3 regions of the Rhizobium sp. CC1099 genome follow, and region 3 is predicted to be linked to each of the others. Evidence: riboswitches for the same ligand, from Rfam matches in the RefSeq annotation. Region 3 holds a riboswitch; each other region holds the start of a gene.
The links. Region 3 has a riboswitch for cobalamin ahead of cobU (bifunctional adenosylcobinamide kinase/adenosylcobinamide-phosphate guanylyltransferase). Riboswitches for the same ligand answer to the same signal wherever they lie in the genome.

Region 1 (4,907 bases), 140 kb from region 3:
AGACGAGCGCGTCCTGCGCGCGGCTCAGGTTCTGCTGGAGGAAAAGACCGGCGAGCCGATTCTGATCGGCCGCCCCTCGGTCATCGAGGCTCGCCTCAAGCGGTTCGGCATCCGCATTCGCCCGAACATCGATTTCGCCGTGGTGAATCCCGAAGACGACCCGCGCTACCGCGACTATGTCGAAGACTACTTCGCCCTCGTCGGCCGCGCCGGCATCAATCCGGAAGCCGCCCGCACGATCGTGCGCACCAACAACACGGTTATCGGCGCCTTGTCGGTGAAGCGCGGCGAGGCGGATGCCCTCATCTGCGGCGTGGAAGGCCGCTTCGACCGCCACCTGAAAGACGTCGGCCAAATCATCGGCAAGCGGCCAGGTGCCTGCACCTTCGCCGGTCTCAGCCTATTGATCACCCAGAAAGGGCCGGTCTTCTTCGCCGATACCTTCGTGAACTACAATCCGACACATGAGGAAATCGCCGAGATCGCCGTTCTCGCGGCCCAGGAGGTTCGCCGCTTCGGCATTACGCCGAAGGCCGCGCTGATCTGCCATTCGAATTTCGGCTCCCGAAACTCCGAGAGCGCACGCAAGATGCGCGATGCCCTGCAGCTCGTGCGCGAACAAGCACCCGATCTGGAGGTCGATGGTGAAATGCAAGCCGGTTCTGCACTGTCGGAAGCGCTGCGCAAGCGCGCCATGCCGGATAGTTCGCTTGCCGGCGAAGCCAACCTATTGCTTTTCCCGAACCTCGATGCCGCCAACATCTCGCTCGGCCTCGTCCGCACCATGATGGATGCGCTCCATGTCGGCCCGATTCTGCTGGGGACCGCACAGCCTGCGCATATCCTGTCGACTTCGGTCACCTCGCGCGGCGTGGTCAACATGGCCGCGCTTGCCGTCGTCGAGGCTTCTCAGCCGGCGTAAGTTGTCGCAAAATGCGAAAATGCGTTACAATTGCGTCGCCAGCTTGTTAACGGAAGCAGGTTAGAAAGCCGGGATGCGGCGAATGTCACGCCGTGCTCTGGCCTGACCTTGCTGCGGGATGATGCCGTGAAACGCCGAAACCTGACCCTTGCGATCCTGCTTGCCTTGGCCGCGCCTGCTGCCGCGCAGACGCATGCGATCTGTGACGACCTGCGCGGCCGCATCGCCGATCTGCCCCATGTCATCGGCAACGGCCCCGAAGTCCGCCAATATGCGAGCGCGATCGCCGAGCAGAATCTCGAGCTTCGTAAAGTCCGCAACGACCTTCGCGGCTACGGCTGCTCGATGGACAGCATGGTCGTGATCGGCGGCGAGAATGCGGATTATTGCAGCGAGCTGCAGCAGTCCGAGGCGCGCATGGTCGACAACATTCGATACCTGCAGGAGCGGCGCAACGAACTGCGCGATCAGGGCGGCGCCGATTATCGCGTGCGCCGCGAGCTGATGGCGGCGCTCGAAGACAACGGCTGCAACGACGAGCTCGACTATGCGCCGGATCCGCAGGCCTATGCGCCGGCACCAAGTCCCGAAGAACAGGCGATGCGGAGCGATACCTTCATTCCGCTTGGAGAAGGCGAACACGGCGACATGCAATATGGCGTGCCGCGCGGCGAGCTCATGTCGCATGTCAGCACCATGTGCGTGCGCACCTGCGACGGCGGCTTCTTCCCGATCACCACGAATGCAACATCGATCGATTTCAACCGCGACGCAGCGACGTGTTCGAAAATGTGCCCCGGTATCGAGACGGAGCTTTTCTATCAAGACATCTCGAATACCGAAGCCGCAAACATGATCTCGGCCTCGACCGGTGCGCCCTACAGCGCCATGCAGAATGCCTTTGCCTACAAGAACCGCGCGCCCGGCCAAAAGTCCTCCTGTTTCTGCAATCTCTCTGCCTATTACGAGAACATGCGCAAGAATCAGGCGATCAGCGAACCGCCGAGGAAAGGCTCGATCACCAGTATCAAGACGAAGCCGCCATCGGGCGCCGCATCCACGCCTGCCCCGCAGCCGCAGGTGCCGGACCGCCCTTATGACCCGGCGAACAGCAAAGTCCGCCAGGTCGGTCCGCAGTTTCTCGCCGGCGATCAGGGCGCGATCGATCTCAAGAACCCCGCAACGCCCGGACCGCAGCCGCAGCAGAACTGACGCGGCGCTACTGGCTTCCCCATCGGTCGGAGAAGACCAGTTCTTCCAGCGGCAGGCGCTGTCGCCAGCCTTTCACGGCCAGTTCCGGCGCGGTGTAAAGCTGATCGACATAACCGAGGCAAAGCCAGGCGACGATCTCGATCCGCTCCGGAATGCCGAGCAGTTCCCGAATATCCGCATCGTGGAAGATGCTGACCCAGCCGACCCCGATGCCTTCGGCCCGGGCCGCAAGCCACAGGTTCTGCACGGCGCAGACGGTCGAATAGACATCCGTACGCGGATTGTGGGTGCGGCCGATGACGACCGGCCCTGCCCTGTCCGGATCGCAGGTGACGCAGATGCTGAGCGGTGCCTTGCGGATGCCTTCGAGCTTCAGGCTTCTGTACATATCCCGCCGCTCCTCTTCAAACATCTCGGCCGCTTCCTTGTTGGCGCGCGAAAACGCCTGCCACGCGGCCTGGCGCACCTTCGGATCGCGGATCACGATGAAATTCCAGGGCTGCATGAAACCGACCGACGGCGCGGCATGCGCTGCCCCAAGCAGCCGCGACACCAGATCGTCGGGCAGAGGATCGGGCAGAAACTGGTCGCGCACGTCGCGGCGCGTTTCGATGGCTCTATAGACCGAGGCCCGGTCGTGTTCGGAGAACTCGCCGGCCGGCACCAGCGCGCGGGCGAAAGGATCAAGTTGCATCGTTAAATCCCCAACAATGCTTGAGCACCCGCACCGCAGCGCGGGAAGCGTCAAAACCTCGCCGCCGTCCGCGCGGTTCGGTCTATCTTGCCAGGCCGGTCTTCTGACTTGGCGTCACCCGCTTTCTGCAGCCTTCCCGGCAGATGCCAGTGGCCATTGTTGCAGCAAGCGTCAGCCTCACAGCGTTGGGCACGTTCCGGTCCTTCACCGGATTCCCGATTCTCCTGCTGGATGCAGGCACCTGACGGCAGTCTCTATCTCCTGAGTCGGCGCCTCGTTCAAGTCTCCGGGAAGTAACGCACATAGGCAAATTCGTCACCATCCGGTGACCAGCAGGGTACATTGATCGTGCCCTGCCCACCGAAGAGCTCGAACAGCGTAGTCAGGTTGTCGCCGTCCATGTCCATCAGCCGCAGCCGCACATCAAGGTCGCGCGGATGATCGAAGACCTCCGGATCGTAGGAAAGGATCAGCACCTTGTCGTTCTTCGGTGAAGGATGCGCAAACCAGTTGCCGTAATTGTCGTGCGTCACCTGCTCCAGGCCGGTTCCATCCGGATGGATGCGCCAGATCTGCATGAGACCGGTGCGGCTGGAGTTGAAGTAGATCCATTTCCCGTCGACCGAATAATCCGGCCCGTCGTTTCGCCCCTCGCCATGCGTCAGCCGCTTTTCGGGGCCACCATCGACGGAAATCGTATAAATGTCGAAGACGTCGTCGCGAATGCCGCAATAGGCGAGCTCCTTTCCGTTCGGCGACCAGCCGTGCCAATAGGAGGGCAGATTGTCGGTAATCAGCTGAGGCGTCCCGCCAGCCGCCGGCAGAATATAGATCGCCGACTTGCCGAATTCCGTCTTGTCCGAAATGACGATTTGTGTCCCGTCCGGCGAAATGCCGTGATCGTTATTGCACTGCGTCGCAAAATCCGTATCGACCTGCTGGAGGCCGCCGGAGCCGTCCGGCCGCAGCCGGTAAAGCAACCCGTCGCCATTCAACAGCATATACGCGCCATCGGGCGAAAAATTCGGCGCCTCGATCAGCTTTTCCGTCTGGACGACAATCCGGCTTTCCCCGGTGCGGATATTATAGATCTCGACCGAACTGCGCATGCATCCTCCAGGATTTTGGGTTACCGGTCGCGGAACCGGTTGGTGATCGGGTAGCGGCGATCGCGCCCAAAGTTCTTCTTGGTGATCTTCACGCCCGGAGCCGACTGCCGGCGCTTGTATTCGGCGAGATAGAGCAGATGCTCGACGCGGTGGACGGTCGCCACATCATGCCCACGCGCGAGGATCTCCTCGACCGCCATCTCCTTCTCGACGAGGCATTCGAGGATGTCGTCGAGCACCGGATAAGGCGGTAGCGAATCCTGGTCCGTCTGGTCCGGGCGAAGCTCGGCGGACGGCGCCTTGTCGATGATGTTCTGCGGGATCACCTCGCCGGACGGCCCCAGCGCGTCCGGCGGCACATGACCATTGCGCCAGCGCGACAGCGCATAGACCTGCATTTTGTAGAGGTCTTTGATCGGATTGAAGCCGCCGTTCATGTCGCCGTAGAGCGTCGCATATCCAACCGACATTTCCGACTTGTTGCCGGTCGTGACCACCATGGAACCGAACTTGTTGGAAATCGCCATCAGGATCGTGCCGCGCGCCCGGCTCTGCAAGTTCTCCTCGGTAATGCCGCTATCGGTTCCTTCGAACAGCGGCGAGAGCGCCGAGGTGAAGCCCTTCACCGGCTCCTCGATCGGCACGATGTCGTAGCGGCATCCGAGCGCCTTGGCGCAGTCGGCCGCATCCTTCAGCGAATCGGTTGACGTGTAGCGATACGGCAGCATCACCGTTCGGACGCGCTCCTCGCCGAGCGCATCGACGGCGATCGCCGCGCAGATCGCCGAGTCGATGCCGCCGGAGAGGCCGAGGACGACATTCTTGAAGCCGTTCTTATTCACATAATCGCGGAAACCGACCAGGCAGGCGCGATAGTCGGCCTCGTCGGGCTCGGGAATACGTGACATCGGGCCTTCGCTACAGCGCCAGCCGTTTTCGCCGCGCTTCCAGGTCGTCACCGCCAGCGCGG
Region 2 (4,907 bases), on a different replicon from region 3:
AGCTCGATCAGCTGCGGCAGTTTTGACGACGTCCGCCGTCCGGTGAGCCTCCGCTCCATCGACTGCCGGGCAAGGGTCAGCCGATCGTGTTCATTGAGGTCAAGCTCGGCCGCGGCGATGATGCCGGCGAGCAGCGCCAGCAAACGGGTTTCGCGGTCGCGATGCCGGCGGCGATCGACCGGAATGGATTTCAGGCCGAGATTGATCGAGGCCAGATGCCCTCCAGTCGTCAGGCCGGCCTGACGTAGCAATGACGCTGCCCGCGGCCGCGAGCCAAGGCGCATGCTGCAGGACCTCCAAACCATTCCAGGCATCGAGGGCGACAATCGCCTGCAGCACGCGTGGAGAACTGTCGAGCTCGCGCAGGACGGCTCGCCATTCGCCGAGCCGTTCGTCCTCGTCCCAATCCAGATCATAAGCGAACAGATCCTTTTCGCGGCCGCCGGCGGCTGGGCGCACTAGCCTGTGTGAGCGCCGCCTCGGAGCGAGCGAGCACCGCGTCGATCGCCGCCAGCTCTGTGGCGAGCGGATCAGAAGCATCGCTCCGCTCCCCTCCTCCGTTCACTGCCTCATCAGAGGGTATCGGCTCGCCATCGGCCACGGCAGCACCTTCGACGGTAATTGTTCGCTGGCACCGCCGTCGGCGACGATGTGACCCTGGCCGCGCAGGTTTCGCAGTCCCTCGGGACTGAAGCGCCCAACCATGCGGCTGGGCCGCAATCCGCCGGCGGGTTTTCAGAACGTCGCGGGCGATGGTCAGTTCATGGGTCGGCGTGCGGATGTCATGACTGGCATCATGCAGCACCAGGTCTTCCAGATGAACCAGCTCGCCGTCGATCCAAAGCGAGGCGCAGGCGTCGGCGAAATGCGAGCGTTCGACAAAACCCTGCCCGACTGGCGAGCGGGCGATGCGCTCGTCGAGCCGAGCCAACGCGCGGCCGGCGTCGGACATAGGTCGCAGCAGGCTTGTGGGGGGCAGCTCGAGCGCTACATCGCCTTCGGCCCCGACGGCCTGGACATGTTTTTGGAACTCCGCTAGAGAATGTAATGTTATTACATATCAGAAAAGGGATTTCCGATGATACCCAGATTGACGATGGCCGCAGCGTTTGCAGCAAGCCTCTTGGTGAATCCGGCCTCCGCTGAAGAGGAAAAGCAGACATGGCGCCTGTTCATCGCCGACCACACGGCTCCCATGGTTCGTTCATTCGACGTCAAGACCGGTGAGCAGATCGGCGAGTTTGGGCTAAAGGGTTATGCGGCGCTGGCCGCCAGTCATTCCGGCCAGACTGTTTTTGCCGTTCAATCAGAAGCCAATACCGTCCAGGTGATCAAAACCGGTGTGACGCTTTCCGACCATGGCGAGCATCGCGATCTGGAAACATCCGCACCTTTGCTGCTGCAAGCCACACTCGACGGGAAACGGCCGGTCCACGCCGTCATGCATGGCGACGACGTGGTATTGTTTTACGATCGGGAAGGCAAAGCCAAGCTCGTTTCCGAAGAAGGTCTTCTGGAAGGCACAGCATCCGAAAAGCTCATAGACGCGACGGCACCTCACCATGGCGTCGCCGTGCCCATGGGGCGGAATATGCTGGTCTCGGTTCCCGATACCAAGGCGGAAACCAAACCGGATGAACTGCCGCCACGTCTGGGTTTACGGGTTCTAAGCGCAAACGGAAGACAGGTCGGCGACGTCACGCCCTGCACGGCGCTGCACGGAGAAGCCTTCTCGGCAAAGCTCGTTGCCTTCGGCTGCGAGGAAGGTGTCCTGATTGCCCGTCCTGGCAAGGAGCAGACCGTGCAACTTAAAATGCTGGAATACGGCGACAAGCTGCCGAAGGGAAAAGTGACGACCTTGCTCGGCAGTAAGGTGATGCAATTTTTCCTGGGCAACTACGGCGAGGACAAGATTGCCCTGATCGACCCAGACGGCACCGAACCGTATCGCTTGGTCGACCTGCCGACCCGCCGTATCGATTTCGCGCTCGATCCTACTCGGGTCAAGAATGCCTATGTACTGACCGAAGACGGGCAACTGCATCTTATCGACATTCTAAGCGGTCAGATCACGACGTCGGCAAGCGTCACCGAGCCTTACAGCAAGGATGGTCACTGGCGCGATCCGCGCCCCCGGCTCGCAGTTGCAGGCGATCAGATTGCCATCACCGATCCTCGCCATAGCGTTGTGCGGATGATCGATATTGAGACCATGAAAGAGGTTCGAACCCTTCCAGTTGAGGGACTGCCTTTCGGCATCGTCGCCGTCGGGGGATCAGGCGCCGTCCATTGATCGCTCTTGTCTCAACGGCTTGACGAGACGGCTGCGCTCGGCATAACTGAGCGCGACGGTTCCCCGAAGTAGACTCCGAGGGGATTAATAGGGAACACGGTGCGGACGACCCAAAAGGGACCAAGACCGTGGCTGCCCCCGCAACTGTAAGCGGATTGCCGATCATCCTCGTGGCGCCAAGCGCCATGCCACTGTGAGCTCGTTCTCACGGGAAGGCAGATGGTCCGGTGTATATCCGCGAGCCAGGAGACCTGCCGTCAAAGAGAGATCCAATTGAACGGGCGGGGTTGCCCGGAACAGGAGACGAGATGATTTCTTTTGCCGCCCCTAATCGGCGCAGACCCCTTCCGCGTGAGACGGAACGGATCGCTCTTTTCAATAAACCATAGTCGCTGCAGGTAAGCCCGTCGTGCCGGACGGCTCGCCCGCCCGTATGGCCGGCGACCACCTTACGCGTTTCCCATCAACATCGGAGCGATCAGGCCGCCGTGCCGACGCATCCTCAATTCCCTATGAGTGTTTCCATGTCATCCGATCCAAAACTTCGGCGGTTCATTCTGCGCCTTGCCTTCGCGGTATTGGCAACCTCAGCGATTTCTGCACCTGCTTTTGCCGCTTCGACCACCTACCCCCTGACAATTGCCAATTGCGGCCGATCCATCACCTTCAATAGGGTGCCGGACAAGGTGGTATCGATCGGCCAGGCGATGACCGAAATCCTACTGTCGCTCGGCCTTGCGGATCGCATCACAGGCACGGCTGTCTGGTTCAGCCCAGTGCTCAAACAATTCGATGCGGAAAACAGCAAAATCAAGCGGCTCGCCGACAATGATCCGAGCTTCGAGGCGGTGGTCGGAACCGGCCCCGACCTGGTTGCTGCCGAGTTCGAGTGGCATGTCGGCCCGAACGGCTCGGTTGGAACCTACGATCAGTTTTCGAAGCTTGGCATCAACACCTATGTCGCGCCGGCCGATTGCGCCGCCAAGGATAATGCGACGGGTGGTGATGGTGTCCGCAAGGAAATGCTGAAGACCGAGGTCATCTATCAGGAGATCACCGAACTTGCCGCGATCTTTGACGTTCAGGACCGCGGCGAGGCATTGGTCGCGAGGCTGAAGGAACGTGAGGATAAGGCGATTGCATCCGTTGCCGGGGCAAGGGTAAGGGATATCCCGGTCGTATTCTGGTTCTCCAGCAAGGAAGTCGACGGGGAAGCCTTCATGGCCGGCCGCAACGGCGCGCCCGCCTATATCATGCAGGCCCTTGGGGCAAAGAACGTGATTGCCACGAACGAGGAATGGCCGTTGGTCGGCTGGGAAACGGTCGCCGGCCTCAATCCCGCAATCATCGTCATCGCCGGGATGGATCGTCGCCGCTACGTTGCCGACGATCCGGCCATCAAGCTTACGTTTCTGAACACCGATCCTGTGGCAAGCAGGATCAGCGCTGTGGAAAAGAAGCAGGTGGTCGTCATGGACTCGCAGGCAATGAGCCCATCGATCCGCCTTGTCGACGGCATCGAGACGCTTGCAGTAGCCATACGGCAGTTTGGACTGGCGAAGTGAGCAAAGACGCCGGGCAACGTAACGGATGGGGCGGCTTTGCCGCCTTGTCCCTGCTTTCAATGGCTGCACTGACATTGGCGATAGGCCTCGCCGTGTCGATCGGCGAGATCGTCATACCGCTGCGGACGATTGCGCAAGCTATTGCAAATCGAATGTTCGGCACCTCCTTCGCAATCAAGCCGATCCATGAGGGTATCATCTGGGACTATCGGCTGAGCCGCGCCCTGGTCTCTGCAAGTTCCGGCGCGGCTCTTGCGATGACGGGCGCCATGCTGCAGGCCCTGCTTCGCAATCCGCTTGCCGAACCTTATGTGCTTGGCATTTCGGCGGGCGCCTCGACCGGCGCGGTCGCCATCATGATCCTCGGCATCGGGTCCGGCGTGCTGACGCTTTCCACCGGTGCTTTTTTCGGTGCGGTGGCAGCCTTCGGTCTCGTCTCCCTTTTGGCCGCAGGCGCAGGCGGCGGCGCCGATCGGATCATCCTGGCAGGCGTTGCTGGTTCGCAGCTCTTCAATGCGTTGACGTCCTACATCGTCACGACCTCGGCCAATGCCGAGCAGGCAAGGGGTATCATGTTTTGGTTGCTCGGGAGCCTCAGCGGCGTGCGCTGGACGGATGTTTTACTCGTTACCCCCATTGCCGGCGGCGGCTTTGTTATCTGCATGCTTCACGCACGTGTGCTGGATGCCTTTGCCTTCGGTACGGACTCTGCCGCGGCGCTCGGCGTACCGGTGCGGCGCGTGCGTCTTACCCTTCTTGGACTGACGGCGGTGATGACCGCTGCCGTCGTCAGCATCGTCGGTTCGATCGGCTTCGTTGGTCTTGTCATTCCGCACGCGGCGCGCTTTCTGGTCGGTCCGGCTCACGAGCGGTTACTGCCGGCAACAGCGTTGATCGGGGCGATCTTCATGGTACTTGCCGATATCGTCTCGCGCACGATCATCCCGCAGCAGGTGCTTCCAATTGGCGTGGTCACGGCACTTTTCGGCGCTCCTGTCTTCGCCCTCATTCTCTACAAGGCAAGGAGGCCGGTATGAGCATATCGATGC
Region 3 (4,907 bases):
GCCAGGCCATCAGCGGTGATCGACGGTGTGGCCGATGGCGCGGTATCTGCTGGCGGCCGGATCATGGGCACCTATCTGCACGGCCTTTTCGGCAGCGATGCCTATCGCGGCAAGCTTCTCGAGAGCTTCGGCCTATCCGGCGAACGGCGGAGCTACCGTCAAAGCGTCGACCAGGCGCTCGACGAGGTCGCGGACGAACTCGAAACCCATCTCGACAAAGGCTGGCTGGCCGGGCTTCTCGGCTAGATTTCGCCGGAGACCTCGCGGCGCCTGCGGTCGAGCTCTTCGCTGTAGCGGCGCAGCGTATAGCTTTCGCTGAGCTGGCCGACGACGCGGCGCTCGATCAGATTGCTGAGCACGGCGAGTGCTTCGCTCTCCGTCTTGTCGAATATCGCCGCCGCCTGCTTTGCGTTCATCTGCGGCTGCAGGAAGTCGTTCCGGTAACGGATGAAATCCTTCAGATCCTTGCCCTCGTCGTCGGTGGCAACCGGGCTCGCGTAGATTTCCGGAACGAGCACGATGCCGGCATATTTGTCGGAGTCGTCGACGAGGATGACGCGCTGCCTCGATCCGATCGGGCAGGCCTTCTTGAAATCATCAATCGTGATGCTGACCTTCGCCGTTTTCACGTCCGAGCGCATCAGCTTGTCGACCGTCAGATTGCGGATCCAGCCGACATCATGGGCGCTGCGGATGCTTTCGCCACGAAGATGAAAACGCCATGTCGCGAAGGAGTAGCCGAACGTGTTGCGCACGACGAGCGACGAGGTGATGACGGCCGCAAGTACCAGCGCGGTGATCGGAAAGTCCCCGGTTATCTCGAGCGCCAGGAACGTCATCGTCAGCGGCCCTCCGATGACCGCAACGGCGAGCGAACTCATGCCGACCACGGCATAGATCACGGGCGTCAGCGTCGCATGGGCGAAATAGGGGGCAGCATAGGCGAAAAGCTTGCCGAGCAGAGCGCCCATGAAGAGTGAGGCGAAGAAGAGGCCGCCCCTGAAGCCGGAACCGATGGAGATCGCCGATGCGAAGGATTTCAGCAGGAGAAGACCGACCAGGACCGGGACGGCAACATCACGGCCAAGGTTCAGATGCAGCGCGCCATGGCCCGCCGAAAGCACCTGCGGCGTAATCATCGCCAGAAGGCCGACGACGATGCCGCCGAGCGCCGGGCGAAGCGGCGTCGGAACCGAACTTTTGCGCGCCAGCTCCTCGATGAAGGCTACGCCCTGCATGATCAGGATGCCGACGCCGGCGCTGAAGGCGCCAAGCAACAGGGCAGGGATATAATCAGCCGGAACCACCGTGCCGAACTCCCCGACATCGATCATGAAATCGCTTCCCGCCAGCAGGCGCGCGACGAGCGTCGAGACGAGCGCGGAAACGACGACCGGCGTCAGCGACACGATCGTGTAGGTGCCGATGATGAGCTCGAATGCATAGAAGGCGCCTGTCAGTGGTGCATTGAAGGCCGCGGCGATCGCACCGGCGGCGCCGCAGCCGACAAGGACGCGCAGGTCTGCACGGCGGAGCTGCAGCTTCAGTCCGAGCTTGGAGGCGATACCCGCCGCGAGCTGGACATAGCCCGCCTCGAGGCCGACGGAGGCGCCGAAGCCGTTCGAAACCAGATTCTGCACGGCGACGATGATGCTATCCGTCAGCGACAGCCGTCCGCCATGCAAAGCGTTCGCTTCGATGGGATCGATCATGGGCTTCTTGCGGGTTCGCGCGAGAATGAAAAACAGAAGGCCGAGCAGCATCCCGCCGCAGACCGGCGCCATCAGAAGCAGGAATTTGTCGTTTGTCTGCGATGAACTCAGCCGTTCGATGTCGCTGATGCCGAAGATCAAGCGATGCAGCTCGCGCGAGAGGAGGCTCATGCCGGTGACAGCCAGGCCCGACGTCACGCCGACGGCGATCCCGGCGAAGACCATGCCCATTTCACTGCGGCGGGCAAGCGCACGAAGCCGCCCGGCGTCGAGCAGGCGGTAGAGCCGGTAGAGGCGCGGGAAATTCAATTTCGTGAGCATATGCAAAGAACTAGGTGGCGGCCAACAGCGTCAAGGGCGAGAGGGGCGCTTGCTCCCGAAATGTGGCGAAAGCCCGGCGCGAAAGGCACCGCGAATTGGAAGCTGTTCGCCGCCGGTTTCATTTGGGTGCCCGCAATTGACTTCGGAAGGCGGCTTGCCTAACGATGAATATACTTACGGATGGTTCCGGGACGGCAGATGCCGTTCCGGATGAAAAGGGAATGTGAAGGGACGGACCCAAGCCGGGCGTCTTTATCACAGCCGACCCCGCGACTGTAGAGCGGTCAGGGTCTTCCGTCCGGCGTTCAGGCCATTTCACGGCTCCTTTCGCATGTTGCGGATCAGGTGAAGTGGCTGGGGCGCCGGAAAAGCCACTGGAAATGCATTGTGATCAGCCGGGGCAGGACGCCTCTATTTCTACGAATCGTCCGCCTTTTCACGAGAATGCAGCCGGGAAGGCGAGGAAGATCCACTGGCGCGATCAGGGGCGACCTTAGATGGTCGCCCCGGTCGGCCGACACCCGCGAGCCAGGAGACCTGCCATGCGTGCCGGGCGAAGAGCCCATTCTGGGGCATTGTTCCCCGCTGCCAGCACGGAGGTTGTCATGGCTGAACGATGGAATTCCATGCCGCATTTTGTGGCGTCTTTGCGGGACACCGCACTTTCGACTTCCCGCATTCCTGTCCTCGGGTTTAACCCGAGGATTGTCACAAGAAACCCGCCACGGCGCGTCCGCGCCGTAAATGAAACAGCCATCTCGAGGGTGTCTTCCGCGCCCAAGGACTTGGGGGCACTGGATTCCTGTGACAAGCACAGGAATGAGGGTTGGCTGCGCCATACCTCGGCAGCGCCGTTTCTTACGCCGCAGGCCTCCAGATGACTCATCCCACATGCGGCACCGCCTTCGTCCTCGGCGGCGCGCGTTCCGGCAAATCCCGTTTTGCTGAGCAGCTGATTGCCGATAGCGGGCTTGAGCGCCACTACGTCGCGACGGGCCGGGCCTGGGACGAGGAGATGCGTCAGCGGATCGAGAGCCACAAAACCGATCGCGGCCCACTCTGGACGACGCATGAGGAGCCGCTGGAGCTCGTCCCCCGTCTTTCCATTATCGACCGCGAGGGCCGGGCGATCCTCGTCGATTGTCTGACGCTCTGGGTCACCAATCTGATCATGGAGGAGCGCGACATGGCAGCGGAATTCGCAGCACTTGCCGCTTGGTTGCCGAAGGCAAGAGCGCGGCTCGTCATCGTTTCCAATGAAGTCGGCCTCGGCATCGTGCCGGAGAACCGCATGGCCCGGGATTTCCGCGACCATGCCGGACGGCTGCACCAGATGATAGCGGCGGAAGCCGCGGAAGTGTATTTCATCGCGGCCGGTTTGCCGCTGAAAATGAAGGGTTGAACCTATGAGCCAGCAGAAGATCCCCGCAACCGTCATCACCGGATTCCTCGGCGCCGGCAAGACGACGATGATCCGCAACCTGCTTTCCAACACCGGCGGCAAGAAGATCGCGCTGATCATCAACGAGTTCGGCGATCTCGGCGTCGATGGCGATGTATTGAAGGGCTGCGGCGCGGAAAACTGCACTGAGGACGATATCATCGAATTGACCAACGGCTGCATCTGCTGCACCGTTGCCGACGATTTCATTCCGACGATGACGAAGCTTCTCGAGCGCGCCCAGCGTCCGGATCACATCGTCATCGAAACCTCCGGCCTTGCCCTGCCGCAGCCGCTCGTTGCCGCCTTCAACTGGCCGGATATCCGCAGCGAAGTGACTGTCGATGGCGTCATCACCGTCGTCGACAGCGCGGCCGTCGCGGCCGGCCGTTTTGCCGACGATCACGATGCGGTGGATGCGCGCCGCGCAGACGACGCCTCGCTCGATCATGAAAGCCCGATCGAAGAACTCTTCGAGGACCAACTGACCTGCGCCGACCTCATCGTGCTCAACAAGACCGATCTCCTTGACGGCGAAGGGCTCAGCCGCGTGCGCCACGAAGTGGCCTCCCGCATCGCCCGCAAGCCGGCGATGATCGAGGCGAGGAACGGCGAGGTTCCGGCAAGCGTGCTGCTCGGCCTCGGCATCGGTACTGAAGAGGACATCGGCAACCGCAAGTCTCATCACGAGCTGGAGCATGAGGACGGCACGCCGCACGATCACGACGAGTTCGACAGCTTCGTGGTCGACCTTGGCCCGATCGACGATCCGGCAGGCTTCACCGAGAAGCTGAAAGGCGTGATTGCCGAGCACGATGTTCTGCGCCTGAAGGGCTTTGCCGATGTCGCGGGCAAGCAGATGCGGTTGCAGGTCCAGGCCGTCGGCAGCCGTATCGACCAGTATTTCGACCGCGCTTGGGCGCCGGGCGAAGCGCGCGGCACACGGCTTGTGGTGATCGGATTGCACGAGATGGATCAGAACACCGTCCGCAAGGCCATCCAGGCACTCGTCTAAGGCTCGGCCATGCATCTGCTTCTTGCCCAGAGAGGAACGATCAGCGACGGCGACGAGGCGATCGACCTCGGCCAATCGCCCGCCGATATCCTGTTTTTGTCTGCGGCGGATACGGAGCTTGCGGCGATCGCCGCGGCTCACGCGCAAGGCGGAAGGCCTTTCACGCTCCGGCTCGCCAGCCTGATGAGCCTCAAGCACCCAATGTCCGTCGATGCCTATATCGAGCGCACGGCGAGGTGCGCAAAGCTGATCATCGTCCGGGCGCTTGGGGGCGCGAGCTACTTCCACTACGCGCTGGAGGCGCTGCATGCCTGCGCGGCGCGGCATGGTGCGATGATTGCGGTGCTGCCTGGGGATTCGAAGCCGGATGCGGGATTGACGCCGTTTTCGAACGTGCCGCTCGACGATCTCAACGCGC

Region 1: linked by a shared signal. The riboswitch ahead of bluB (5,6-dimethylbenzimidazole synthase) and the one ahead of cobU (bifunctional adenosylcobinamide kinase/adenosylcobinamide-phosphate guanylyltransferase) in region 3 are both predicted to bind cobalamin.
Region 2: linked by a shared signal. The riboswitch ahead of QA644_RS21230 (ABC transporter substrate-binding protein) and the one ahead of cobU (bifunctional adenosylcobinamide kinase/adenosylcobinamide-phosphate guanylyltransferase) in region 3 are both predicted to bind cobalamin.

Annotation. Positions count from the first base shown of each region.
Region 1 covers NZ_CP121641.1:1,879,244-1,884,150, forward strand. Annotated here, with positions in the region: gene QA644_RS09640 (NADP-dependent malic enzyme) at 1-922, shown strand, start outside; gene QA644_RS09645 (DUF2865 domain-containing protein) at 1,049-2,134, shown strand; gene bluB (5,6-dimethylbenzimidazole synthase) at 2,142-2,828, opposite strand; cobalamin riboswitch at 2,904-3,088, opposite strand; gene QA644_RS09655 (hypothetical protein) at 3,107-3,937, opposite strand; gene QA644_RS09660 (NAD+ synthase) at 3,958-4,907, opposite strand, start outside.
Region 2 covers NZ_CP121642.1:5,180-10,086, reverse strand. Annotated here, with positions in the region: partial or broken gene QA644_RS21240 (RHE_PE00001 family protein) at 1-952, opposite strand, end outside; gene QA644_RS21235 (hypothetical protein) at 1,097-2,293, shown strand; cobalamin riboswitch at 2,333-2,567, shown strand; gene QA644_RS21230 (ABC transporter substrate-binding protein) at 2,818-3,858, shown strand; gene QA644_RS21225 (iron ABC transporter permease) at 3,918-4,895, shown strand; gene QA644_RS21220 (ABC transporter ATP-binding protein) at 4,892-4,907, shown strand, end outside.
Region 3 covers NZ_CP121641.1:2,018,414-2,023,320, reverse strand. Annotated here, with positions in the region: gene QA644_RS10365 (cobyric acid synthase) at 1-246, shown strand, start outside; gene QA644_RS10360 (chloride channel protein) at 243-2,033, opposite strand; cobalamin riboswitch at 2,198-2,593, shown strand; gene cobU (bifunctional adenosylcobinamide kinase/adenosylcobinamide-phosphate guanylyltransferase) at 2,911-3,435, shown strand; gene cobW (cobalamin biosynthesis protein CobW) at 3,440-4,489, shown strand; gene cobN (cobaltochelatase subunit CobN) at 4,499-4,907, shown strand, end outside.